DNA from 4 places in the Litoribacterium kuwaitense genome. Region 3 is predicted to be linked to each of the others. Evidence: riboswitches for the same ligand, from Rfam matches in the RefSeq annotation. Region 3 holds a riboswitch; each other region holds the start of a gene.

Region 1 (3,074 bases), on a different contig from region 3:
TGATTCACTCCTTGATTTTTCTAGGCAAAACTTCGTATTACTTTTTTTTCGCCTGGTAGTGCCATGACATTGTGAGTCTGGCACAGACCTCAATAAGTAAAAAGATGGTCAAACTGAGCAACACGACGACGATGATCGCTGCAAAGACACGATCGGTTTGGAACGATTGAGAAGATCTCGTCATAAACACGCCAAGTCCTTTGCTCGCTCCGAGCCATTCACCGATAACAGCTCCCATGACGCTGTAAGTGCCAGCAATTCGTAAGCCGGAAAAAAATGAAGGAAGCGCGCCTGGAAGTTTAACCATCTTAAATTGCTGCCAGCGGGACGCGCCCATTGAACGTAAAAGCCTGAGCATGGACGGATCGACTTGCCGATATCCGTCGGCTAGGCTAATCGTAATAGGAAAAAAACAGACGAGTGCGACGACAATAATTTTAGGTAATAAGCCATAGCCAAACCAAATCATAAACAGTGGTGCCAAAGCGATAATCGGGATCGTCTGCGAAATAACGAGCGGTGGGTAAATAGTTTGTCTAATCCAATAGGCTACGTCTGTTAACGTCGCGATGGTCACAGCGACGATAATAGCAATGCTTAAGCCAGCAAATGTTGCCATTAAGGTTGGGCCGATGTGGGTGAACAATAAATCACGTGTTTCCCAAAGCGTTTGTATGACGACGCTAGGTGGTGGCAAAATCCACTGTTCAATTCCTGTCCCCCAAGTGGCGATTTCCCATAGGAGAAGGAGGAGTAAAATGAATAGCACTGGTAAGGCGATGCCGCTCCATACTTTTTACCCTCTGTATTTGCTGATTTTTTCATCAAGAGTGACGCCTCCATCTGGGCGGTAATGGATCTTTACATGCGTCATGACTTCATGAGCACCTGCAGCAATGCATGCGTCCTGGGCTTGTTTGACAATTTGCAAAAGGTGATTTAATTCTCCCTCCATCACCGTTTCCATTGGTCCGACCACATAAGAAACACCAGACTGAGCAACGACATCAATCGCGCGGTCAACAGCGTCATACGAACTCTCCCCAGGATTCATTTTCGGTAATACTTGAAAACCTAAGTTTACAGTGGACATACGATCTCCTTCCCTTCATTTGATGTATCATTGAATCACTGCGTAAACAACGCCTTCGACTCGTTTAAGTTGATAGCGGTGTATGATCACAACAGCTCATGCTTTTTTTGCGCATAAAAAACATCGCTAAAGAAGCGATGTATATACCAAAGCAAAAGTAGCCACATGATCTATAACAAGCGGCAACTCGCTGACATCCCTTCGCTGGCATGATCCAGATCAGGTATTTTGGGTCGGTGACAAATCACCCTCTCAGCCAAAAACGGCTCCCCGCAGCATATTCAATTCAAGTACACTATAGCATTCAGATCATAAGGTGTCTACTGTCTACAAGACCGGTGAAAATAAGCGAGAAAAGGATTCTTTCACCCGCATTGAAAAAGGTCTGTTTTTCCATTCAGAGGATATAACTTGCCTGCAATCGTTAAGGTCGGATTGGTAATCATTTACAAGTGTAGCGACAGCCTTTGATTGAAACAGAAATACATTCGCTTCAAAGTTTAAGTTAAAACTGCGCAGGTCGACATTCGCTGTCCCGATTGAAGCGACGTTTTCATCGACAATGATGACTTTTTCATGGAGAAAACCTTTATGGTACGTGTAAATATCTACGCCTTTAGATAAGAGCTCTGCAAAGTAAGATTGTGTCCCGTAGCGAGTAAAAAAACCATCGTTTTTTTCCGGTACCATTAAACGAACATCTACACCTCTGGAGGCGGCTGTGCTTAACGCCGTACGCATCGCTTTGTTAGGTATAAAATAAGGCGTAGCAATCCATACCGATTGTCGTGCTTCAGTGACCATCGTAAAGTAGATGTCGGCCATTGTTCCTTGCTCAGAATCTGGACCGCTTGACACGATGTGTACACCACCATCCGCACTTTCTTGTAAAAGTGCTTCATTGGAAATGAACTGTTTAATGGGCAATTTTTCTCCGCTGACATATTGCCAGTCCATTAGAAAAATCGTGTGCAAATGTTGAATGGCTTCACCTTTAATTTTGACATGTGTGTCGCGCCAGAAGTTAAACTCTCGTGAACGACCGATATACTCGTCTCCGATATTCAGTCCACCGATATAACCTGTCTGCCCATCGATAATGACGATTTTGCGATGGTTTCTAAAATTAACTTTTTGGGTTTTGAGTCCTTCACTCAATGGAAGGAATGCATAAATGTTGACACCGGACTGTTTCATTCGTTGAATGGCTTTGCGCTTCAACTGAATGCTTCCAATGCCATCGTAAATGACACGGACATCTACACCTTGCTCCGCTTTGTCACAAAGGATGTCAATGATCGTCGTCCCGATGTGATCTGAGCGAAAAATATAGTACTCTAAATGGATAAAGTGTTTCGCTGTCTTCAAATTGGTGATCAGGTCGGGGAATTTTTCTTCGCCGTTTGTCAGTATATCGGCATTCGTATAGAAGCTCATATCATTTTTTGTCGTTTGTTGAATAAAAGTAGAGATCGTTTTTTCTGTTTCTCCTAAACCTTGCCACGTATCGCGAGGCTTGTTGTTATGGAGGCGATCAAAGTACCAGCGATTGTCTTGTCGTTTTTGCCTGAATAAGTGTCCCTTTACTTCCAACTGCCCGGTCATTAAGTACAGGGCATAGCCTGCAATAGGGAAGAAGATCATTGTATAAATCCAGAGGAGTGTTTTGTAAGGATTTCGGCCTTCGAGTAGAATGGCAAAGCAGATTGAAGCTATGATGAAGCCATAGATGAGCCAAGAGATGAAGCGTTCTCTGTCATCGACCCAATCACTTATCCCTAGGAAGAAAGAAGCAATCAATAGCAACATTAAAAAGACCTGTCTCGTTTGTTTCATTGTCGGTTTTCCCTTTCCGTTGTTAGCAGTCCTTGCAATGATAAGGATATACCCGTTTATGCCATTATTTAGGCTTGGTTTTCGTGTGACCTATTCAAGTCTTTACGGATATGCACGCTTAGATGACCAGGTTTTCTTAAGCAAT
Region 2 (3,074 bases), on a different contig from region 3:
TCATCAGAAGCACCCCTCATTGTGATAAATTCTTTTCCAGGAAATATGTGGAACGGTATTGCGAAAGTAAAGCAGGCGGTTGAAGCACAGTATTAAGGTGTGCATCCATTATGAAAGAATAATGAAAGCTTGTCCTTATGCGATTTCCCCTGTTTATTCTTTCGGTATTTGTGGTATAGTTCAATTGAGGAAATTAATTAAAAGGAGAAGATTATGTCTCTACCTACAATACTTAAATGGGTTACAGGTGTCATCGAAGCGGGGTTAGGTATTCCTTTTATTGGCGGGATATTTATTGTAGCCAACGGATGGGCGCCACTTTGGATCATGCTCGTTGTTCATGTCGTCGTCTTGCTTATCAATCGATCACACAAAAAACGTATCATTGGTCCAGCGTTTGGTATTGGTGCAAGCTTGCTAGGCTTTATTCCAGTGGTCGGGATGATTAGCCATATCGTCGCTGCCATTGTTTTACTGATTGATGCATATGTGTCAACGAAAGAGGAGAAGTAACAATGATGCCCGTGTAAACGGGTTTTTTGTCGTCCTTCTGATGCTAAGGTGGTAAAACGAAGAAGGGCAAATTTCCCCCGTTTCATTATAAAAAAAGCGAGAGTGATCAGAAGAAATTCTTGCTCTACAGCACCTTTCCCCTTATAATACGAACGGTAGGTAGTTGTAACTAACAAACGGTAGTTAGGGGAGAGAGGCCATGACAGAAAAGAAGGCTTGGACGTATATATTTTTGCGGCCGTGTTAGAAATTGCTTGGGCGTTTGGAATGAAAATGTCTGAAGGATTTACACGACCATTAATCAGCTTTGTCACAATTGCCTTAATTGTCATTAGCTTTTTTGTTTTATCGAAGAGCATGCAAGTTGTCCCTGTAGGTACTGCTTACGCTGTGTTTACTGGCGGAGGCGCTGTCGGCACAGCGATCATTGGCATGACCTTTTTGAATGAGGAAACGAGTATCATTCGGGTGATCTTTATCGGAATTCTCATTACAGGCATTATTGGGCTTAAGTTCGTATCCGGGGATTCTAAAAAGGCACAGTCAGAAGAGAGGGCGACATAATGGCTTGGATCATTTTACTCATCGCAGGTTTTGCAGAAATCGGTGGCATTCTTGCTTTGAAAGCGTCGGAAGGATTGAGCCGTCTGAAGCCAACGATTTTTGCCATTGTTTTTGGCGGATTGAGCTTTTATTTGTTGTCCGTTGCTCTCAAAGAATTGCCGTTAAGTACAGGGTATGCGGTCTGGACGGGAATCGGCGCTGTTGGCAGCGTATTGTTCGGAATGTGGATTTATAAAGAGCCAAAAACGGCTGCCCGCTTGTTTTTTATTGCGCTCATTGTGACCGGTGTCGTAGGCCTTCGGTTTTTTTAAGCGCATGACGTATTGTCTCGCGGATGTTGACGATGATGCATGTAAAATATTTAAGGTCGCAACAGGATTACAGTACACCTTGACATTAAGAGCTCGGTTAGATATGTTGAAAGGGAATACAATGACAGTCCACTGGGGGCGCCATTTGGCTGAGATAAGGAGTGATCCTTAGTCCCTTTGCACCTGATCTGGTTAATGCTAGCGTAGGGAAGTGGAGACGGCTCATGATGCGTTTTTTAAACCTGTGCATACGACCGTTCCTACGTGTTTAGGAGCGGTTTTTTTGTTGGGTACAGACAGTCGTTTAGTCGTTTTCATGAAGGCAATGCATAACAGGTTCCCCAGTAGCTGATCTACAAGGAGGATTCTGATGTCATTTACTGAAATGTTACGCGCTGAGAATGATGCCACGTTTGAAGCTATTTTTGATCATCCGTTTGTTCAAGGGTTAAAAAAAGGTGATGTACCGAAAGAAGCATTAATCCATTATGTGAAACAAGATTTCGAATACTTAAACGCTTTTATGAAGGTTTATGGATTGGCGATTTCAAAATGCTCATCTCGAGAGGATATGTCACTGTTTAATGAGCAGATTTCGTTCGTGTTGCACAGTGAGATTCACCCGCACAATAATTTGTGTCAAGTGGCGGGCGTTCGCTATGAAGAGCTACAAGGATTTCCTTTGGCGCCAACGGCAAACCATTATGTTATGCATATGATGAATACAGGGCACCAAGGTACGCTTGGGGAAATTATGGCTGTGTTGCTGCCGTGCCCGTGGACATACCTTGAGATAGGGAAACGGTTAGTGAATGAAGTGAATCCACAGCCAGGTGAGCATCCCTTTTATGACTGGATTCATTTTTATGGAACGAGCAGTATGGATGAATTAACGAAAAGCTTGCGTACATGGCTAGACGCATACGTAGAGGAAAAAGCGGCTCCGTGGGAAAAGGAAAAAATGCGCGAAGCTTTTGCGAAAAGTTGTCAGCTAGAGCTCGGCTTTTGGGAAATGGCGTACAGTGTAGAAGAATGGCCCGTTCAAAATATTCTCGAAGACATGAAGTGATGTCAGTCCACGTGGATCGCATCATGGTGTCCTTTGTTTAACTTAAAAGCGTTGACTGTTGAGACGTTAAATGAATTGAAATCCCCTTTCCTATGTAGATGTTGGAAAGGGGATTTTGCGATTTTAAACGTGTAATTATGTAATTGGCACCGTAGAGGTGCAGTAACCAACTAAAATATTCAAAAGCTGATGTGCTATGGCGTTGTTTTTATTTGCTGCTCGATCGAAGTCTTTAAATGGTTGATAAAGGCATCGACAAGTAAGGTTTTTGGAGCTTTAGGAAGAATGAGGTAAAAGTGACGTTTCGTTGCGGGCCAGTCGATCATTGGGACAATCGAGATTTCTTTATGCTGCAATGCTTTTTGCACAACCCATTTGGAAAGAATGGACAAACCGAGTCCGTTGGCAACGGCTTCTTTGACGCCATAATTGCTAGAAATCGTCGTTTTTTGTGACACGTGGATATCGTTGTTTTTAAGAAAATCATCCATATAGGCTCGTGTGCCTGACCCTTCCTCTCTTTGCACCCAAGACCATTGGGAGAGCTGTTCCTTCGTCACTGGAGCATCTAGCCGGTCGGCCAGGTCATTTGGTGCGATGAGCACCATTTCATCTTC
Region 3 (3,074 bases):
AAGACAAATAGTGACTTCGTTTCAAAACGTTTGCGGTTATGAGCCGGTCCAAACCATTGACAGTCACGCTGGATTTAAGGACTGGTTTATTCAAACGCATAGACGACCAGGGTTTACAGTAGAGCTCGGAAAAGGGATCAACCCGCTGCCGCTGAGTATGTATCGTGAGATATATCAGGCAACAGAACAAATTATGGCCGCCTTTTTAAAGACAAAAGATTCCTGCTAAAAAGAATAGAGTGGAAACGATTGGTTTTTCATTGTGAAGTCAAAACCTAAACGGTAGAATAGAGAGAAAGAATGATAGATGATGGAGAGAATAATGTGGATGAAAATGTTGAAAGGGGTCTTGCTTTTTTGCCTAATCTTATTGGTGAGCTGTAATCAAGCGTCATCCCTTGGTCAAGCAAGTGTCAGTGCGAAAAGCTTAGAATTAAAGCAGGTCGGTATCAATGGCCTTGTCACTTTAGAAAGGACAGATGATGAGGCTTGGGAATTTATTCAATGGAAAAATAACGCGGAATTATATTTCTTAAAAAGGGAGCCTGAGAAGACCACGATCGTGCTTTATCATTTACATACCGGCTCGCAAAAAGTGTTATATGCGACAACGGATATTGTCAGTGCTGCCCAATATGAGCGAAGCCAGCAAAGGTTTGCTCTTCATACAAGCCAAACAGGGACAGACAGCACATTGTTAATCATCGATTCGGACGGCAACGTGTTAAATAAAAAAACAGCACAGGCCAATGACCTGTATATTGCGTTAAACCCTATGAATGCCTCGACTATGGTCATCTCTTCATTTAATCGAGACTGGAGCTTTAACACAGAAGTATGGAACTACGATACGGATGAGGTTATGAAAGTGGATACGGCCTCACCATTTGTCAAATGGATTAATGCATCTTCACTCATGTACCAAAATGCTGAAGACAATTCGCTTCATGTCGTTGAGAAAGAAGCGCATTCGGACATTCCCTTGCAAGCAGCTGTGAAGGATTTTTATATTGATGCACCAAATGTAGCCTTACTCCTAGAGCGTGAGTCTCGTCTCATGATCGGTATATATAAGATCGTAGAAGGCATTTTTCAAGAACAAGCGATGATTCCGTGGAAGGGAGACAGCTTTTTTTTGCCACCGTTGCAATTTCATCCGGAAAAAAACCAATTTTTTGTCATGCAAAATCGTATGGAGCAATCAATGTTACATACGTATCGTTTAAGCGATGGTGAGTCGCTGCAGGAGGTTCAATTGCCGATGAATCATCGTCTCGATGTATCGCCGAATGGTGAGTGGGCTATCGTACATTCTTACGATCAGGCAACGATTGTTCGCTTACGATCTAGCGAGACGAAGGAGATTTTGTAGCTGAGTTGAGAAATCTTTGATCATTTGAGATAATATAGTGAATGAGTGACTAGAGGTGCCCAATATGGGCTGAGAAAAAGAAATCGATTCTTTTACTCTTTGAACCTGCTCTGGGTTGTTCCAGCGAAGGGAAGTCACGGTGTAACGTTAGATGGGTTGATTTATACCATCCGTACAGCCGTTTCCCTATGGAAAACGGCTTTATTTTTTATAAAGGAGGATTTCTATATGCAGCTGGGACCCGTTTATTCTATTACAGGAGAAGTTTTTCATCCAGGTGTATCCATGCTTGAAGTCATGGAAGAGGCGCTCAAAGGTGGAGCTAATATTGTGCAGCTAAGAGATAAACATTCTTCTAAGCCAGTCGTTTATGAGAAAGCAAAGCAGCTAAAAAAGCTGTGTGATCAATATGATGTACCATTCATTATAAATGATTACATTGATATTGCTCTTGATGTGGATGCCACAGGGGTTCATCTCGGTCAGGACGATACACCGATTGAAGAAGCTAGAAGGCAGCTTGGTCCAGGTAAAGTGATCGGTATTTCAACTCACGGAATGGAGCAAGCTTTAGACGCACAAGCGAGAGGTGCGGATTATATTGGGGCAGGACCAGTCTACGAAACGAACACGAAAGAAGATGTTGTTGCGCCGGTAGGTCTTGAATATATTAAAGCGTTAAAAGAAAGTAATCTTCATATTCCGTTTGTTGCGATTGGTGGCATCAAGCTACACAATCTCCAAGAAGTCATCGAGGCAGGTGCAGCAAGCATTTGTATGGTGAGTGAAATCGTTGGGCATCAAGATCCCGCCTATGTCGTTCGGAAGGCGCATGAGTTGTTAAAAACGCATAACAGCATTTCGGTTCAATTGAATGGTAAAACGACAACAACGAACGTAGAAACGGTAGAAGCGCTTGTTAAAGAAATTGGCATTGACCCTGGTCTCGTTGTTACAGAAGTGGATGGGCAGATTATTCAAGAGGAAGACAGACATTCTGTTCTTCTTCACGATGGTATGTCAATAGAAATGGTTCAGTTTGTCGGAGGAGGATAAGCTTAATGAATCAATCATGGACGATTGGGGGGAAGACGCTCACTTCACGAATTTTTCTTGGGACTGGGCGATTTCCGAACCCGTTTGTACAAAATGAAGCCATTGAAGCATCAGAAGCTAACGTGCTAACGTTTGCCGTTCGGCGTGTCAATGTCGAAAATCCGCATGAAGATGCTATTTTACAACATTTAGATCGGCCGTTTGTCTACTTACCAAACACTTCTGGGGCGACAAATGCCGAAGAAGCGATTCGAATCGCAAAATTAGCGAGAGCGAGCGGGCTAAGCGATTGGATCAAAGTAGAAATTAGCGTTCAAGACCGAACGTTAATGCCTGACCCGATTGAAACCCTGAAAGCGACAAGGATACTTGTTGAGGAAGGTTTTAAAGTCTTTCCTTATACGTCCGACGATCCTGTGCTTGCCCAACGATTAGAAGAAGCCGGGGCGACAGCTGTTATGCCAGGTGGGTCACCGATAGGAACAGGCTTAGGGTTATTAAATCCATACAACCTACAGCAAATTTGTGAAACATTAACTGTTCCGGTCGTGATTGATGCTGGTATTGGCTCTGCTACAGATGCAACGTCAGCGATGGAGCTAGGCGCCAGTGCGGTGTTAATTAATACCGCAATTGCTCGCGCGCA
Region 4 (3,074 bases), on a different contig from region 3:
GCGGACAGTACCCATGAAAAAACGACGTTCCAAGTCACACTTCCATTGTGGGAGAGGGCTTCTTGACGAAAATTAATGACGCTTCGTCAAGTGTAGCCATTCTCGTTTTAGCAGCCGATGCATGATGACGTCTCGGAGCTCGCCATCCTGCATAATATAATCTTTTAATAAACCTTCTTGCTGAAAGCCAAGTCGTGTGAGTAATTTTAATGACGCTTTGTTTTCAGGCATGACCGTCGCCCCAATTCGCAGAAGTCTTCCTTCCGAAAACCCCCAATGGATCATTGTTGCTAGCGCTTCAGTAGCATAGCCGTTTCCCCAAAAAAATGGGTCCAGCTCGTAGCCCATTTCCACTCGCGCATTTCGTGGCGAGCATTCATGAAAGCCGCAGCTGCCTATAAAGATCGGTCGGCCGTTTTGGTTTTTTCGATTGCCCAGCGAAGACCCCAGCCATATTGAACGCTTTCCCGCAAAGAACGCACTAAAAGGACGGCCTCCTCAAAGGTCGTTAGTTTTTCCATGCCATACATTTTTGTGACTTCTTTATTGCTTAAAATTTGAAAGAGCGGTTGGGCATCTTGCTCTCGTAACGGGCGGAGCCGCAAGCGGTTCGTATAGAGTGTTGGTACGTCCATTGGACAGACCTCCTTAAGAACGGATCGTCAATTACTGTCCTTGAATTGTACCATGAAATAAGTGGTGACATTGATGTCATGCGATCCTTAGCTAAAAAAACCCCGCATCCTTTTGCAGGTGCGGGTAGAAAAGGGGGTGGTTCTCAGGTGATTGATACAGATCGTGCTGTAAATATATGTTAACATATGAAGAAAATAAAATATAATCATTTAGCAGCGCTATTGCAAAAATGCATCATATGATACAGAATATTCAGAATGATAATTTCTTGAATGGGAATAACGAACTAATTTTAGGGAGTAACAGACCATGAATCTTGGAGAAAAAATCACAGCTCCCTTGATTGTATAAAAGGAACTATGATCCATTGAAAAGGTTTGGCAAATAAGAGACGATAAGAGAATACTTTTTATTTGTTTTGGCGACGGCGCCATGCCCAGTGGTTTGTTGGACCGTTCCCGTGACCGATATTTAGACTGTCTTCAATAGCAGCCGAAATAAATGCTTTGGCTGTTTGGACGGCTTCTGGAATAGACGCTCCTTTTGCCAGTGCGGCTGTAATGGCAGCTGAATACGTACAGCCTGTGCCATGGGTATGTTTTGTTGCAACTCGGGGAGAGCTAAAGCTGTCAAAGGCACCATTTGTGTATAAGATATCGGTTGCTTGCTCGTCGTCCATACGATGCCCGCCTTTTAACACACAAGCCGTTGCCCCATAGACCTCTACAAGTTTTTTTGCTGCATCTTTCATATGCTCTATTGTCGTAATGGACTGACCGACCATCTCTTCAGCTTCCGGAATGTTTGGCGTCACGACAGTCGCCAGAGGGAGCAATTCGTTTAACAGACTGCTTCGAGCGTCTTCTGCAAGCAAAGCGTCTCCACTTTTAGCAACCATCACCGGATCCATCACATAATTTTTTACTTGCTCTGTTTTTAGTACATGTGCTGTTACTTCAATGACCGGAACGGCAGAAAGCATGCCGGTTTTTACGGCGTGAGGTGGCAGATCTTCAAAGACGGCTTTTAACTGATCCTCAATAAAAGAAGTCTCCATATTAACGAAAGAACGTACACCTAACGTGTTTTGGCTGACGACAGCTGTGATAGCGCTTGTGCCGAAGACATCAAGCTCTTGAAACGTTTTTAGGTCAGCTTGAATACCTGCCCCTCCCGACGGATCAGTGCCGGCAATCGTTAAAGCAATAGGTAATGTCATCATGAACCCTCCATATGTATTAAGAACTGCGAGAGAGCCACAATAAAAAAACCGTCTGCTTCTGGTCATCAGAGAGCCACACGGCATATGAAAGCATGGTAATCATAGCTTTAGCCGATAGCTTCCCTACGCTGGTCTTAACCAGATCAGGTTCAAAGGGTCAAAGGATTACTTCTCTCAGCCTTTTTACTAAGGCTCCCCTAGCAGTCTTTCCTGTATATGTTGATCGTAACTCAATGACCGGCTATTGTGAAGCTTTTGCTTCAGAAAATTGGTTTTCTCCTGCAAATTGTAAAGGAGGTTCATAGCAAATGACGATTTGTGCTGACGACATAGACATTCGTCCTCTGCAGACAGTAGATATCCCAAAAATGTCCAAATGGCTGCAAAATCCAAGCCTGTTACAGTATTATGAGGGGAGAGACCGTCCGCATGACGAGTCACTCGTCCAACACCGCTTTTTTCGCAAAGAAAAGACGAAGCGAAGATTCATTATTCTTTTTCGCCATGAGCCGATCGGCTACTGTCAAGTTTATCAGCTGGAAATGATATGAAGGCCGGTTATGGTTTTCGGGATGAACGGATGACTCTAGGGATGGACCAGTTTATTGGCGAGCCCAATTATTGGGATCGGGGGATTGGACAAGCGTTTATGAATTTCATGTTAAAACGGTTGACTAAGGAATTTGGCACGTTTCGGGTGGTCGTTGACCCTCGGATACAAAATCAACGAGCGATTGCGTGTTATTTAAAAAGCGGTTTTACGAAAAGGAAAGAGTTACCACAGCATGAGTTGCATGAAGGTGTTTGGGAAGATTGTGTGCTGATGTCTGTAGAGGTGTAACAGAAAAACGAGCTCATGAAATACAGTATCTCTAATTGACAGATGGAGATTGCAAAAATGAAACCTTCTTCTGTTTATTCGCGTATATTTGTTAAACAACAAAGGAAGGAGACTGAACAATGGACGGTCTCACATTTCATCAAGTGAGTAAAGACTTTGGAAAAAATCGAGCAGTTGACCGGCTTGATTTCCATATTCCACAAGGGCAGATGTTCGGCTTTTTAGGAGCAAACGGTGCAGGGAAAACAACGACGTTTCGCATGATTCTCGGCATTTTTTCCCCTTCTGAAGGTCATATTGAATACAATGGGCAGCTGATGAAGCCGATGAGTCATGATTGGATTGGTTATTTACCTGAGGAGAGAGGGCTTTATG

What was found. Region 3 has a riboswitch for thiamine pyrophosphate ahead of thiE (thiamine phosphate synthase). Riboswitches for the same ligand answer to the same signal wherever they lie in the genome.
Region 1: it holds a riboswitch for thiamine pyrophosphate, as region 3 does, so the genes downstream of both, G4V62_RS15395 (thiamine-binding protein) here and thiE (thiamine phosphate synthase) in region 3, are expected to answer to the same signal.
Region 2: it holds a riboswitch for thiamine pyrophosphate, as region 3 does, so the genes downstream of both, tenA (thiaminase II) here and thiE (thiamine phosphate synthase) in region 3, are expected to answer to the same signal.
Region 4: it holds a riboswitch for thiamine pyrophosphate, as region 3 does, so the genes downstream of both, thiD (bifunctional hydroxymethylpyrimidine kinase/phosphomethylpyrimidine kinase) here and thiE (thiamine phosphate synthase) in region 3, are expected to answer to the same signal.

Annotation. Positions count from the first base shown of each region.
Region 1 is NZ_JAALFC010000037.1:21,306-24,379, reverse strand. It holds gene G4V62_RS15400 (ABC transporter permease) at 38-769, opposite strand; gene G4V62_RS15395 (thiamine-binding protein) at 797-1,093, opposite strand; TPP riboswitch at 1,270-1,376, opposite strand; gene cls (cardiolipin synthase) at 1,421-2,929, opposite strand.
Region 2 is NZ_JAALFC010000056.1:8,996-12,069, reverse strand. It holds gene G4V62_RS17675 (sugar phosphate isomerase/epimerase family protein) at 1-96, shown strand, start outside; gene G4V62_RS17670 (hypothetical protein) at 214-513, shown strand; partial or broken gene G4V62_RS17665 (DMT family transporter) at 713-1,077, shown strand; gene G4V62_RS17660 (DMT family transporter) at 1,077-1,388, shown strand; TPP riboswitch at 1,513-1,615, shown strand; gene tenA (thiaminase II) at 1,759-2,457, shown strand; gene G4V62_RS17650 (LysR substrate-binding domain-containing protein) at 2,652-3,074, opposite strand, start outside.
Region 3 is NZ_JAALFC010000001.1:149,623-152,696, forward strand. It holds gene G4V62_RS00780 (M14 family metallopeptidase) at 1-229, shown strand, start outside; gene G4V62_RS00785 (YqgU-like beta propeller domain-containing protein) at 329-1,372, shown strand; TPP riboswitch at 1,414-1,521, shown strand; gene thiE (thiamine phosphate synthase) at 1,601-2,428, shown strand; gene G4V62_RS00795 (thiazole synthase) at 2,434-3,074, shown strand, end outside.
Region 4 is NZ_JAALFC010000028.1:33,320-36,393, forward strand. It holds gene G4V62_RS13485 (sensor histidine kinase) at 1-66, shown strand, start outside; gene G4V62_RS13490 (GNAT family N-acetyltransferase) at 73-456, opposite strand; gene G4V62_RS20360 (GNAT family N-acetyltransferase) at 396-635, opposite strand; gene thiD (bifunctional hydroxymethylpyrimidine kinase/phosphomethylpyrimidine kinase) at 1,046-1,858, opposite strand; TPP riboswitch at 1,962-2,067, opposite strand; gene G4V62_RS20365 (GNAT family N-acetyltransferase) at 2,167-2,409, shown strand; gene G4V62_RS20370 (GNAT family N-acetyltransferase) at 2,406-2,699, shown strand; partial or broken gene G4V62_RS13510 (ABC transporter ATP-binding protein) at 2,819-3,074, shown strand, end outside.